One region of the Mycobacterium heraklionense genome, then DNA from elsewhere that is predicted to be linked to it. Evidence: riboswitches for the same ligand, from Rfam matches in the RefSeq annotation. Region 1 holds a riboswitch; the other holds the start of a gene.

Region 1 (7,348 bases):
CGCGGACGACGTGGTGCCGAGCGGACTCACCGCCCTTGCCGCGGACGCTTTCGGCGGCGGCGCCACCACCCCGATGACGCCGGGCACCTGGATGCCGGAGTACGGCAGGCAGACGAGCTAGGGGCTGTCAGCGCGGTCTGCGGTAGGACTCCAGATAGGACGGCAGCGCGATGGCCGGGTCGAGATCGGCGGCCGGCTCCGGAAGCCCGGCCACCAGGCTCAGCGGAACCATCCCGGCCCAGTGCGGCAGCGCCAGGTCCTCGGCGTCGTCGGCGGGGCCGCCGGCTCGTATCTTGGCCGACACTTCGACGAGGTCGAGAGCCAGCACCGCCGTCGCCGCCAGTTCGCGGCGGTTGGGCGGCCGGGTGTCGGCGGCCCGGCCGGGCGCGACGTGATCGAGCAGCGCCGCCAACGCGAGCCGCTTCTCGCCCTCGTCGTCGACCAGGCGGGCGGAACCGATGACCACCACCGAGCGGTAGGCCATCGAATGGTGCAGTGCCGAGCGGGCCAGCACCAACCCGTCGACCAGGGTGGCGGTGACGCAGACCGGCAGACCGGCGGGGCCGGCGGCCAGCACCGGGCCGCTGCCGGTGGACCCGTGCAGATACAGCGTCTCGTCGACCCGGGCGTGCGTGGTCGGCAGCACCACCGGATGGCCGTCGCGGGCATAACCCAGATGGCAGATCAGCGCCTCGTCCAGGATGCGGTGCACGACCTCGCGATCGTAGCGGGCCCGTTCCCGGTACCGGGTCGGGGTGGTCTGCGGTGTCGGTGCATAGGACACGGACTTGCCTCCAACTATGTACTAGTGCAATATAAAGTACGTGGCAGTACAATATCGGATTTCCGGTGAGGGTGCTGAGGCTATCGCGGCCAGCGTCGAGGAAGGCATCGCGGACGGTGCGCTGGCGCCGGGCGCAGCGTTGCCGCCTATTCGCGGTCTGGCGCAGCAGCTCGGGGTGAATCCGAACACCGTGGCCGCCGCCTACCGGCTGTTGCGCGACCGCGGCGCCGTCGAGAGCTCGGGCCGGCGCGGCACCCGGGTGCGCGACCGCCCGGCGACCACGCCGCGTTCACTGCGCGGGCTGGCCGTACCCCCGAACGTGCGGGACCTGTCCACCGGAAACCCCAACCCGGCACTGCTGCCCGTTATCGCCGCCGTGCCGGGACCCGTTGTGCTTTACGGGGATCCCCCGATCGCACCGGCACTGGCCGAGCATGCCGCGAGCGAGCTGGCCGCCGACGGCGTGCCGGCCGACCACCTGGCGGTCACCTCGGGAGCCCTGGACGGAATCGAGCGGGTGCTCAGTGCGCAGCTGCGCCCCGGTGACCGGGTGGCGGTCGAAGATCCGGGGTGGCCCAACCTGCTCGACCTGCTCGGCGCATTGGGGCTCACCCCGGAGCCGGTCGGGGTCGACGACGACGGTCCGCTGCCGGCCGACCTGGCCCGCGCGCTGCGGCGCGGGGTGCGTGCGGTGGTGGTGACCAGCCGCGCTCAAAACCCCACCGGTGCAGCGGTTTCCGCGGAGCGTGCCAACGTTCTGCGGGGGCTGCTGGACGAATCGGAGGTGCTGCTGATCGAAGACGACCACGGTGCGGCGATCGCCGGGGTGCCGCTGCACCCGCTGGCGGGCGTGACCCGGCGCTGGGCGTTCGTGCGATCGGCGGCCAAGGCGTATGGCCCGGACCTGCGGTTGGCGGTGCTGGCTGGGGATCAGCGCACCGTCGAGCGTGTGCAGGGTCGGCAGCGGCTGGGGCCGGGCTGGGTCAGTCACCTGCTGCAGAACGTGGCGGTCGAACTGTGGGACGATGCCGCGGCGGCGCGGCGGGTGGCCGACGCCGAAGCCGCCTACCGCGCGGCCCGCGTCGGGCTGTGCACGGCGCTGGCCGACCGGGGCGTGGTCGCGCACGGCCGTTCCGGGCTCAACGTGTGGATCCCGGTATCCGACGAGGCGGTGGCGATGACGGCGTTGTTCGCCGCGGGCTGGGCCGCGGCCCCGGGGGCGAGGTTCCGGATCCGCGGCACCCCGGGCCTGCGGGTCACCATCGCCGAGCTGGCCCCCGCCGACGTCGGCCCGCTGGCAGATGCGATCGCGGCAGCGGTGCGTGGCCCCGGCCGGGGCAGCGTGTAGCCGCGCTTTGCCGCCAGAGAGATGCGGTGGCGTGCGATAATGCACCGGTACGGCAACGATGGTGCAGGAAGCCGGTGTGAATCCGGCACGGTCCCGCCACTGTGATCGGGGAGCGACCCTCAACAGCCACGGCTCTTAGCGGAGTTGGAAGGCGAGGCGAGCGTTGATCCGAGAGTCAGGACACTCACATCGTCGCATCCTGCGACCCGGGGCGGTGTACCCCGAGAGAGCTGACGAACCCCTATGTTTCGCCCTTTTCGGGTGGCATCCGGCGGTCCGCGATGACGGCGCCGATCTGGATGGCCTCTCCGCCAGAAGTACATTCGATGTCACTGTCGGCCGGGCCTGGTGCCGGCCCCTTATTGTCGTCGGCCGCTGCGTGGAGCGCGCTGAGCACTGAATACGCCGAGATCGCCGACGAGCTGACGGCGGTGCTGGGCGCGGTCCAGGCCGGAGCGTGGCAGGGCCCGTCAGCCGACGCGTTCATGGCGGCCAACGTGCCCTACCTGGCGTGGTTGGTGCGTGCCGGTGGCGATGCGACGGTGACGGCCGCACAGCAGCAGACCGCGGCGGTGGCCTACACCAGCGCGTTGGCGGCGATGCCGACCATGGCCGAGCTGGTCGCCAACCATGTCACGCACGCGGTGCTGGTGGGCACAAACTTCTTCGGTGTCAACACGATTCCGATCGCGCTGAACGAGGCCGACTACGCGCGGATGTGGGCGCAGGCCGCCGCCGTGATGACCGCTTATCAGGCGGTGGCCGGCGCCGCGGTGGCGACCGCCGCGGCAGCTCAGACCGAACCGGCGCCCACGGTGCTCAAGACGCCCGGCAGTGCGGCGGATACCGCGCCGGAGCCACCGCAGTGGTTCCTCGACTTCGCCAAATGGCTGGAAAGTCTGGTGCCCAGTCCGCCCTATCCCGACAGCAGTCAGTACCCGCTGTATGCCGAGTTGCAGGAGTTCTTCAACAAGATCGGTTTCACCGGGTTCGCAGACCCGCTCGCCGATTTCTTCGCCAGCCTGCAGAACGGATCGTCGTTGCTGCCGCCGTGGGGTGTCCCGGGGTCGTGGCTGGCGTGGACCGGCAACCCGCTGGGCTACCTCAACCCCGCAAACCTGGCCTACATCTTCTCGGTGCCGCTGGACCCGGGCTCCTATTTCGCGTTCACCAGCATCGTGATCGTCGACGACCTGATCGCGATCATGTACACCGCGCTGTTCAACCCGCAGGGCCTGGGCCTGGTCATCCCGATGGCGATGGTCGAGATCGTCGGGTCCACGATCGGCAACACCATCCAGGCGCTCAACTACCTGATCACCCAGACGGCACTGCTGCCGGCGCTGTTGCCGGCGCTGGCCGCCACGACCGTGCTCACTCCGGCCGGAGTGATCGGGGGTCTGGGTATCGGGGCGCTGGCGCATCATGCGGCAGTCGCCGCGGTGCCGCCCCCGCCCGCCCCGCCGCCACCCGGGCTGGCGATGGCGCAGCCGCCGGCACCGGCTCCCGCGCCGGCTCCTGCTCCGGCGCCGCCACCCGCACCGGCGCCCGCCCCGGCCGCGGCCGCCGCACCGCCCCCCGGCGCGCCGCCGCCGACTCCCGCCGGGCCACCGTCGGTCACCATGCCGGCCTACATGTACATGGTGGGCGGTCTGGACATGGGCGCTCGACGGGGCTCGGGCACCAGCACTCGCAAGAAGGCGGCACCGAAACCGGACAGTGCGGAGGTTCCCGAGGCCGCCGCGGCGGAGCAGGTCGCGACGCAGCGGCGCCGGCGTAAGGCGAAGGCCGGCATGCTCGGGCGCGGCTACGAGTACATGGATCTGGAGCCCGGCCCGGTGCCGGAGGTGCCGGAACTCGCCGGGGCGGTCGCCTCGAGTCGAGGCGCCGCGGCGCAGGGCTTCGCCGGTGGCACCCACCGGGTTGCCCGCGCACAGCCGAGCGGGCTGACCGCGCTGGCCGACGATGGTTTCGGGGGCGGCGCGGTCAGCCCGATGATGCCGAATACCTGGCAGGGCTCCGAGGAATAGCGGGGGACCAGCCCCAATACCGTTCAGTCAAGACTGGACGGTATCGGGGTAGGCCGTGTTCACGGCGGGCCTCGTAGGGATAGTTGCCCGCCTCTGCGCGACAAACCGCCGCGGGCGCATCCACACCCGCAGTTTGTCGCGCAGAGGTGGGCAACTCTGCTATTCCCCGGTGCCGCTACGCCAGGGACTGCCCGGGGCTAGCCGCCGGGTCTGTTGGGGCGGTCCAGCTTCGGCTCTCCTTCGTCGAGTCTCGCTAACCGCCGCAGCGGATCTGACTCCCGCCGCGGTCCAGCGGGTCCGGCCCCAGGCCGAGGTACTTGTCGCGCAGCTTGTCCCACAACTCCAGCTGGCCCCACTCGGGCTCATCGCGCATCTGCTGGTCGTTGGTGAGGAACGGGTTCGGCAGCATCACCGTCATCATCTGCTCGTCGCGGCCGTTGAACAGGCGCACTCCCCACGACTGCGGGTTGCCGTCCTTGCCGATCCGGCGGTACAGCTCGGCCCGGGTGCAGCGGCGAATCCGGCCCAGCTCGTTTCCGCTGGCTCGGTGCTTGCCGATGCAGAGGTGAAAGTGCCAGCGGCCGAAATCGATAGTGGCGTAACCGTCGAGCATGGCGATCTTGCGCGGCGCGTTGGGCGCGGCCACCTCCCAGGCCGCGCCCTGCATGATGATGCCGAACCAGATCTCGTCCCAGTACTCGTCGAAGCACAGGTGCAGCAGATCCAGCAGGCTCTGCTGGTCGGTGGGCAACGGCCAGAGTTGTTCGCGGCCGCGGTCTTCGGTGTCGACGATCGGGGGATCGGCAACGACGGTGCCGGTGTTCTCGGTCATGGGAATCCCTTCCTCTATCGGTCCAAGCGAACCGGGGGTTTGTGGGTCAGTGCGCAGTCGCCGCACAGGCCGCCGCCGGGCGTGCGATAGAAAAGGCAGCAGCTGGTACGCCGGTAGTCCGTATCGGAACCGTTGAAACATATTGTGCCGGTGAGGCGTTCGTCGTCGCATAGCTTGCGGGCGAGAGCCCATCCCGGTTCGTCGGCAAGATCGCCACCGCTATGCCAGCGCAAGGCGCGGGCGGCACCCAGTACCGCGGAGGCGGCATTGCCGAGCAGCAGCCGTTCCGAGATCGGACCGAGCCGCTGCGCCGCGGCGGCTAACGGCTCCAAATGTCCGGTCAGGATCATGTCGGCCAGCGCCGGCTCCAGACTCTCGTTCGCCGACGATCCCTGCCAGGCCACCGGGTTCGGCAGGTGCAGGCGGACCGCCCCTTCCGAATCGGTGTACCAGAGCTGATCGGGGTCCAGGTCGATCAGCAGCGCGTGCTCAGCGACCCCGCCCAGCCCGATCGACCACAGTCGCGCCGCGAATCCGAGGAAGAAAGTGGACACCGCCACGCGGAGATCCGGCGCCCCGATGCGCTCCCGGACGTGGGCGACCGCGCCGGCGAGCAGCTTCTCATCGGTGTAGAGCTGCGTCACCGGACGCCAGTCGGCGCCGTCTGCGATCCCGGTGGAGACCGCGAAATAGGAGCTGACAGCGGATAACTCGGTGAGCGCCGCGATCGTCTCATCCCGGGAGGCGCAACGGTGTGGGATCGTCGGCAGCGCCCGCAGCCGCTGCGGCAGGTCACGCAGCGCGGTGAGCTGGTTGCCGCTCGCGGTGCGCACGGCGATGGCGTCGGGATCGGTTGCTGTGAGCACGATTTCGGCGGAGTCGCCGAAACCCCAGCCCTCCCGCGACAGCACCCGGGTCAATGCTGAACGCAACGGTTCTTCGGCGTCGACCCGGGCGGTGCGCTCGTTCTCGTCGCCGACGAAGGTGAACATCCCGCTGGCCGGGTCGAAACGCAGGGTGCCGTTGCCGAACATGTCTCCGATCCGCCCGGACAACATCAGCTCTTCGCCGACGGTGTCCGTTAGGGTGCCCGCCGGATCCATCAGCCACACCCGGTCGGCCACCCGCAGCGCCAATTCCAAGTCGTGAGTGCTCAGCACCACCGCCAACTGCTGGTCGCGGGCGAGCTCGCGCAGCAGCCCGAACAGTGCGGCCCGCGACGACACATCCAGAAACGCGGTCGGCTCGTCGAGGATCAGCAGACCTGGTTGCTGGGCCAGCGCCCGCGCGGTCAGGACCCGCTGGCATTCGCCGTCGGACAGTTCGGCAGCCGGCCGCGACGCCAGATGCTGCGCGCCGGTCGCTGCCAGCGCCCAGTCGATGATCTCCTCGTCGGCCGGACGCAGCCGGCCACCCAAACCCAGGTGCGGGATGCGGCCCAGCCCGACCAGCTCCCGCGCCGACAGCAGGCCCGGGTCGACTCGTTCGGTCAGCACCACCGCGACCCGGCGGGCCAGCTCGTCGCGGGGCAGTGCGGTCAGGTCGGCGCCGTCGAGCAGAACCCGCCCGCCGAGCGCGGGCTGCAGTCCGGCCAGCGTGCGGATCAGGGTGGACTTGCCGGCGCCGTTGGGCCCGATCAGCACGGTCAGCTCGCCGCGGCGGGCCTGGGCGGCCAGCCCGGCCGCCACCGTCACCGACCGGCGCCGGCCGCGGTAGCCGATCACCAGGTCGGCAAGCTCGACCGCCGGTGCGGCCGCGGTGGGCGTCATGACGGCAACCCCGATCCACGACGGGCCCGCAGCAGCACGGTGATCACCACCGGCGCCCCGACCAGCGCGGTGACCGCGTTGATCGGGATGACCAGGTCGCTGCCGGGCACCTGGCTGACGAGGCCGCAGCCCAGCGCGGCGACCGCGCCCAGCAGGATCACCGCCGGGACCACCACCCGGTGGTCGGAGGTACCGACCACGATGCGGGCCACGTGCGGCACCACCAGCCCGAGGAACGCGATCGGTCCGCAGAACGCGGTCGTCACACCCGCCAGCAGGGACGCCGAGATGACCGTGACCACCCGCGCCCGATGCACGTTGATGCCCATCGTCGCCGCGTAACTCTCGCCGAGCAGCAGGGCGTTGAGCGGCCGGATCGTCAGCGCCGCGGTCACCAGCCCGAGCGCCACCAGCGGCAGCAGCAGCTCCAAATCGGCCCAGCCGGTCCCGGCGAAACTGCCCAGGCCCCACAGCAGGTACTGCTGCACCCGCTGCGGATCGGAGTACACCATCGCCAGACTCACCAGCGCGGTGCTGGCCGCCCCGAGCATCACCCCGATCAGCAGCAGCGTCGCCGCCGAGCGG
Region 2 (7,348 bases), 2.5 Mb from region 1:
GATACCCGCTTGCTCGGATAACTGCAGGACCTTGTGGGCCTCTTCGCGGGCGTGCTCGACTCCGCGATCGGTGTTGGGCGGCACCAATTCCAGTGCGATGGTGTTCAACGGCACCAGGGGACTCCGTATCTCATTAGAACGGACATGTTGCGCCCCAGAGACAGCTCTGGGGCGCAACATGTCAGACGGTCACAGGCTGGCGCGAGCTTCCTTCGCAGCGGCGACCAGGTTGGCCAACGACGCGTTCACCTCGTCGGTCTTGCGGGTCTTCAGGCCGCAGTCCGGGTTGACCCAGAGCCGTTGTGCCGGAACAGCATCCAGCGCCTCGCGCAACGACGTAGCCATCTCGTCGGTGCTCGGCACCCGCGGCGAGTGGATGTCGTAGACACCCGGGCCCACCCCGTTGGAGAAACCGATCGCGTTGAGGTCGTCGAGCACCTCCATGTGCGAGCGTGCCGCCTCGATCGAGGTGACGTCGGCGTCCAGGTCTGCGATCGCACCGATCACCTCACCGAACTCCGAGTAGCACAGGTGGGTGTGGATCTGCGTCGCATCGGAGACCCCCGAGGTGGACATCCGGAACGAGCCGACCGCCCAGTCCAGGTAGGCCGCCTTGTCGGCGTCGCGCACCGGCAGCAGCTCGCGCAGCGCGGGCTCGTCGACCTGGATCACCGCGATGCCGGCCTTCTCCAGGTCCACCGTCTCTTCGCGGATGGCCAGCGCCACCTGGTAGGCGGTGTCGGCCAGCGGCTGGTCGTCACGGACGAACGACCAGGCCAGGATGGTGACCGGACCGGTGAGCATGCCCTTGACCGGCTTGTCGGTCAGCGACTGGGCGTAGGTGGCCCAGTCGACCGTCATCGGGTGCGGCCGCGTGACGTCGCCGAACAGCACCGGCGGGCGCACGCAGCGGCTGCCGTAGGACTGCACCCAGCCGTTGCTGGTGGCGAAGAAGCCGTCCAGCTGCTCGGCGAAGTACTGCACCATGTCGTTGCGCTCCGGCTCGCCGTGCACCAGCACGTCCAGGCCCAGCTCCTCCTGCAGCTTGATGACGGCCGCGATCTCGGCCTTCATCCGGTTGGTGTACTCCGCGTCGTCGATCTCTCCGGCCACCAGCGCGGCACGGGCCTTGCGGATCTCCACGGTCTGCGGAAACGAGCCGATCGTGGTGGTCGGCAACGGCGGCAGGTGCAGCCGCTCGTCCTGCGCGGCGCGGCGCGCCTCGGCCGAACCGCGCTGGATCCCGGCCTCCTTGATCTTGGCGATCTGGGAGCGCAGCGCCGCGTTGTTCAGCCGCGGGTCGGACTTGCGGGAGGCGACCGCGGCGTTGGACGCGGCGATCTCGTCGACCACCGCTTCGCGGCCCTCACGCAGCGCGCGGGCCAAGGTGGCCACCTCCGTCACCTTCTCGGCGCCGAACGCCAGCCAGCTGCGCAGCGCGTCGTCCAGACCGGTCTCGGGCTCCAGCGAGTAGGGCACGTGCAACGTCGAGCACGACGTAGACACAGCTACGGCACCGGCTGGACCCAGCAGCGCCGCCAGCTTGGCCAGCGCGGCCTGCAGGTCGGTGCGCCAGATGTTGCGGCCGTCGACGACACCGGCGACCAGCGTCTTGGAGGCCAACTCCGGCACTGCGGCGATGGCGGTGTTGGGGCCGTAGACCAGGTCGACGCCGATCGCCTCGACCGGGGTGCGGGCCAGGGCCGGCAGCCCGGCGCCGGGGTCGCCGAAGTAGGTGGCCACGAAGATCGACGGCCGCTTGCTCAGCCCGCCGAGGCGGTTGTACACCTGCTCGGACAGCGCGGGGGCGTCGGCAGAGATGTCGGTCACCAGCACCGGCTCGTCGATCTGTACCCACTCGGCGCCGGCGTCGGCCAGCTTGCCCAGCAGCTCGGCGTAGACATCGGTCAGCTCGTCGAGGCGGGAGATCGGCGCAGGCGCACCGTCGACGGCCTTGCTGAGCAGCAGGAACGTGACCGGTCCGATGATCACCGGACGGGCCACGTTTCCGCCGAAGCCCTGTCCCTGGGCCTCGGAGAGCTCGGAGAGCACCTTGGCGGGGTTCAGCGTGAACGTCGTGTCCGGGGCGATCTCGGGAACGATGTAGTGGTAGTTGGTGTCGAACCACTTCGTCATCTCCAGCGGGGCGATCTCCTTGTTGCCCCGGGCCGCGGCGAAGTAACGGTCCAGCTCGTCGGCGACGCCGGCCACCCGGGCCGGGAGAGCACCCAGCAGCACCGCGGTGTCGAGCATCTGGTCGTAGTAGGAGAACGTGTTCACCGGCACCGAGTCCAGCCCGGCGGCGGTCAGCTGAGCCCAGGTGTCGCGGCGCAGGCCGGCGGCCACCTTCTTCAGTTCGTCCTGGCCGATCCGGCCGGCCCAGTAGCTTTCGGTGGCGCGCTTGAGTTCACGTCGAGGCCCGATTCGCGGCGAGCCGAGAACGGTTGCGGTAAAAGGTTGAACGGTCACGATGTGGTCCTTCAATTGACGAGGGTGGGTCAACGCCAGCAGCCGCCCAGCTGATCCGGTCCCGTGCCTATATAAAGCACTATAACCCTCAAAACCAGACGCCCATTCCGCGAGGCGTTGATCCGCCGGGCGCGGCGCGCCCGGCACAACGGGCAGGTATTCGGACTCGCAGGCGCGCACCGAGGTGCTCCTAGTGGCCGTCGCTTCCCAGCCGGTGGGCGAACCCGTGACCAGTGCTTTGTGACGGCGGTCGTTCCTGCATACCGCTGCGGGACAGTCCCGGATTCTCACCGGGTTCCCTCTCGCGCTCCGCGGAAAACCGCGTTGCGCTCGATGCCGAAACCGCCTTGCGGCGACGACGGCAAACCAGTTGCGTGATCGAGATTACCCTGGCCGACCGGCCGCAAGTGCCTCCGGGATGGGCGTCCGGCCGTCGTTGAACTCGATGGTGCGCCCGACCGTCGAGTCGTTGGACAGGCAGGCCGCGATCGCTAACGCGACGTTGCCGCGTGACACCTGTCCTTTGTTGGCGTCCGGGCCGACGGCGATCCGGCCGGTCGCAGGATCGTCGGTGAGTCGGCTCGGCCCCAGCACCGTCCAGTCCAGATCCGTGGCCCGCAGGTGGGCGTCGGCGGCGGCCTTGGCCTGCGCGTACGGGAAGAACGGATCCTCTTCGGGAACACCATGGTCGGGGCCGGCGCCGAAATAGGACACCATCACGAACCGCCGGACACCGGCTTTCGCGGCGGCGTCGATGCTGCGGATCGCCGCGTCGCGGTCCACGGCGTAGGTGCGTGCCGGGTTGCCACCGCCGGCGCCGGCGGAGAACACCACCGCGTCATGGTCGGCCACGAGCCGGGCCAGGCCGTCGGTGTCGAGCTGCTCGATGTCGGCCACCACCGGGACCGCGCCGGTGATCGCGACCTCTTCGGCGTGGTCGGGGTTGCGGAACACCGAAGTGACCTGGTCGCCGCTCCCGGCGAGGAGGCGGGCGAGCAGCAGGGCGACCTTGCCGTGGCCGCCGATGATCACGGTGCGTGCCATGGAATCGACGGTACGCGGAAGCCCGGAGTGACCCCCGCTGACGCCGGCCGAGCGCGCCGGTCGACAATCGAGGCAACAAGACCCCAAACGAACTTAAGGAGCACCCATGGCTGAAGCCGTCATCGTCGAAGCGGTGCGCGCGCCTGTCGGCAAGCGCAACGGCGGACTGTCCGGGGTACACCCGGCCGAGCTGTCCGCCCAGGTGCTCAACGGGCTGGTCAACCGGGCCGGCGTGGACCCGGCGCTGGTCGACGACGTGATCTGGGGTTGCGTCATGCAGGCCGGGGAGCAGGCCCTCGACATCGGTCGTACCGCCGTGCTGAGCGCGGGCTGGCCGGAGACGGTGCCCGCGGTGACCGTGGACCGCCAGTGCGGGTCCAGCCAGCAGTCGGTGCACTTCGCCGCCGCCGGCGTGATCGCCGGACACTACGACGTCGTGGTCGCCGGCGGCGTCGAGTCGATGTCGCGTACCCCGATGGGCTCCTCGCTGGCCAACGGCGGGCGCCCGTACGGGGAGTCCTTCAAGGCGCGCTACAGCCAGACCCCCAACCAGGGCATCGGCGCGGAGATGATGGCCACCAAGTGGGGCCTGAGCCGCACCGCGCTCGACGAGTTCGCGCTCGCCTCGCACGAAAAGGCCGGTGCCGCACAGGACTCCGGTGCCTTCAAGGACGAGATCGTCTCGATCACCGACTCCGAGGGCAATGTCGTCAGCGAGGACGAGGGCATCCGCCGCGGCACCACGCTGGAGAAGATGGCACAGCTCAAGCCCGCCTTCAAAGAGGACGGCGTGATCCACGCGGGTAACTCCAGCCAGATCTCCGACGGCTCGGCGGCGCTGCTGTTCATGTCGGCGGCCAAGGCACGCGAACTGGGTCTGACCCCGCTGGCGCGGGTGCACACCGCGACGCTGGCCGGTGCTGACCCGGTGATGATGCTGAGCGCGCCGATCCCGGCAACCCAGAAGGCGCTGCAGCGCTCCGGTCTGAGTGTCGACGACATCGGGGTGTTCGAGGTCAACGAGGCGTTCGCCCCGGTGCCCATGGCCTGGCTGGCCGACATCGGTGCCGACCCGAAGAAGCTCAACCCCAACGGCGGTGCGATCGCGCTGGGCCACCCGCTCGGCGGCTCCGGCGCCCGGATCATGACCACCATGCTCTACCACATGCGCGCCAACGGGATTCGCTACGGACTGCAGACCATGTGTGAAGGCGGCGGCCAGGCCAACGCGACCATCCTGGAGCTGCTGTGAGTGCTGGAGCTGCTGTGAGTGACGCGGCCGTTCTGGTAGAACGGCGCGGAAACGTCCTGCTGATCACGATCAACCGGCCCGAAGCCCGCAATGCGATCAACGGCGCCGTCAGCGCCGGCATCGGCGACGCCTTGGCGGCGGCTCAAGACGACGACGAGGTGCGCGCGGTCGTTCTCACCGGAGCCGGCGACAAATCGTTCAGTGCCGGAGCCGACCTCAAGGCGATCGCCAACCGGGAGAACATCTACCACCCCGAACACCCGGAGTGGGGTTTCGCCGGCTTCGTGCAGCACTTCATCGACAAACCCGTCATCGCGGCGGTCAACGGCACCGCGCTGGGAGGCGGCACCGAGATCGCGCTGGCCAGCGATCTGGTGATCGCCGAGCAGCGTGCCCAGTTCGGGCTGCCCGAGGTCAAGCGCGGCCTGATCGCCGGCGCCGGCGGGGTGTTCCGCATCATCGATCAGCTGCCCCGCAAAGTTGCCCTGGAGCTGCTCTACACCGGGGAGCCCATCTCGGCGGCCGACGCGGCCCGCTGGGGACTGGTAAACCGCGTGGTCGAGGACGGCGGGGCGCTGGAGGCAGCCCTGGAGCTGGCCGAACGGATCACCGGCAACGCGCCGCTGTCCGTGCGGGCCAGCAAGCGGATCGCCTACGGCGTCGATGACGGGGCCATCCCCGGCGAAGTGGACGGTTGGGCCCGAACCGGCCGAGAGTTCTCCGCCCTGCTGCGGTCCGAGGACGCCAAGGAGGGACCCCGGGCGTTCGCCGAGAAGCGCGCACCAGTGTGGAAGGCGCGTTGAGCGGCGTGCCCGAGCCGCTTCTCATCTCCATCCGCGGGCGCGCCCCGCAGCTGCACCCGGAGGCCTGGGTGGCGCCCAACGCCAGCCTGATCGGCCAGGTCAGCCTGGCCGCCCGGGCCAGCGTCTGGTACTCGGCGACGCTACGTGCCGAGGTCGAGCCGATCGAGATCGGCATCGACACCAACATCCAGGACGGCGTGACCGTCCACGTCGACAAGGAGTTCCCCTGTCGAGTCGGGGCGCACGTCAGCGTCGGGCACAACGCGGTGCTGCACGGCTGCACAATTGAGGACGACTGCCTGATCGGGATGGGAGCGATCGTCCTCAATGGCGCCGTGGTGGGGGAGGGGTCGCTGGTCGCGGCCGGTGCCGTCATCCCGCAGGGGATGGTGGTGCCGCCGCGGTCACTGGTGTCGGGGGTGCCGGGCCGGGTACGACGAGACCTGAGCGAGGCCGAGGTCCGCAACAATCGGTACAACGCCGCGGCGTACCGGCGACTGATCGAAGTCCATCGAGCGAACTAACGCATTCGGGCCACCGGCCGCCGTTTCGCCGCTACGTTTTAGGGACGTTGCTCAACCCGCCGCTGAGGGGACGTCCTCCTATGACCCAGATCAGTCCATCCCGCCCCGGCCTGCTGCGCGAGATCACCGACATCATGACCAGGGTCGCCCTGCCCTATCACGAACCGCGGGCAGTGGTGCAGCGGCGTCGCGTCGTCGTCGGAGTGGTGGTGCTGATCGGTGCCGCGGTGCTGGTCGCCATGCACAGCAAGCTTCCAGGCGACCCGGCGTTCTACTGGCTGTCGCTGGTCTTGGCCGCGGTCTGGACCGTGGGGGCCGTGGTGGCCGGACCGCTGCACCTGGGGGTGTTGCGGTTCCGCGGGCGCAACGAGCGGCCGGTGTTCACCGGCACCGGCGTCGGCCTGGTACTCGGCGGGGTGTTCCTGCTGGGCGGGCTTGCGGTGCAAGACATTCCGCCGCTGGCCGATCAGGTGGTCGCGATCCTGGCCTACACCACCGAGGTCTCGTGGCGGCTGGTGGTGCTGATCGCCCTGGTCAACGCGATCGCCGAGGAGCTGTTCTTCCGCGGCGCGCTGTTCAGCGCGTTCGGTCGCCGCTCCCCGCTGGTGTTTTCGACCCTGCTCTACGTTGCGGCGATGATGGCCGCAGGCAACCTCATGGTGGGATTGGCTGCGCTGGTGCTCGGCACCGTCTGCGCCATCGAGCGTCGAGCCACCGGTGGGATACTGGCGCCCGTGCTGACCCACCTGGTGTGGGGGCTGATGATGGTGCTGGCGCTGCCCCCGATTTTCGGGATGTAGCCCCCAAATTCCGCGCGAGTGTGCGTGTTTGCCCCGCGACACGCCGTCGCGCGTGGCATTCTGCGCACGCTCGCCAAATCAGAAGTCGGTGAAATTGGCCGAACGACGCTCCTGAAAAGCGCGGGCTCCCTCGCGGAAGTCGTGGGAGTTCAACAGGATTGACTGCCCGACGTACTCACGGTCCAGGGCCGCGTTCAGCTCGGTCAAGGTCGCGGCGTTGATGGCCTGCTTGGTCTTGGCCAACGCCTTGGCCGGGCCGGCCAGCAAGGTGGCCAGCAGCTTGTCCACCTCGGCGTCGAACTCCTGCGCCGGGTACACCGCGCTGATCAGCCCCCACTCCAGTGCTTCGGCAGCCGACAGTCGTTCGGCCAGCAGCGCCAGCCGCATGGCGCGGGTGCGGCCGACGGCCGCGGCGACCAGCGCTGAGGCGCCACCGTCGGGCATCAGCCCAATCTT

Evidence for each region. A riboswitch is a leader RNA that binds a small molecule or an ion and turns the genes downstream of it on or off. The one in region 1 is predicted to bind cobalamin.
Region 2: another riboswitch for cobalamin. It lies ahead of metE (5-methyltetrahydropteroyltriglutamate--homocysteine S-methyltransferase); the one in region 1 lies ahead of K3U94_RS17915 (PPE domain-containing protein).

What each region holds. Positions count from the first base shown of each region.
Region 1 covers NZ_CP080997.1:3,768,795-3,776,142, reverse strand. Annotated here, with positions in the region: gene K3U94_RS17930 (PPE family protein) at 1-121, shown strand, start outside; gene K3U94_RS17925 (pyridoxamine 5'-phosphate oxidase family protein) at 128-784, opposite strand; gene K3U94_RS17920 (aminotransferase class I/II-fold pyridoxal phosphate-dependent enzyme) at 825-2,132, shown strand; cobalamin riboswitch at 2,155-2,338, shown strand; gene K3U94_RS17915 (PPE domain-containing protein) at 2,459-4,162, shown strand; gene K3U94_RS17910 (DUF7676 family protein) at 4,416-4,994, opposite strand; gene K3U94_RS17905 (ATP-binding cassette domain-containing protein) at 5,009-6,763, opposite strand; gene K3U94_RS17900 (FecCD family ABC transporter permease) at 6,760-7,348, opposite strand, start outside.
Region 2 covers NZ_CP080997.1:1,293,074-1,300,421, forward strand. Annotated here, with positions in the region: gene K3U94_RS06185 (mycobacterial-type methylenetetrahydrofolate reductase) at 1-114, opposite strand, end outside; gene metE (5-methyltetrahydropteroyltriglutamate--homocysteine S-methyltransferase) at 190-2,469, opposite strand; cobalamin riboswitch at 2,604-2,809, opposite strand; gene K3U94_RS06195 (SDR family oxidoreductase) at 2,854-3,513, opposite strand; gene K3U94_RS06200 (thiolase family protein) at 3,620-4,765, shown strand; gene K3U94_RS06205 (crotonase/enoyl-CoA hydratase family protein) at 4,780-5,568, shown strand; gene K3U94_RS06210 (gamma carbonic anhydrase family protein) at 5,574-6,092, shown strand; gene K3U94_RS06215 (CPBP family intramembrane glutamic endopeptidase) at 6,173-6,892, shown strand; gene K3U94_RS06220 (enoyl-CoA hydratase) at 6,971-7,348, opposite strand, start outside.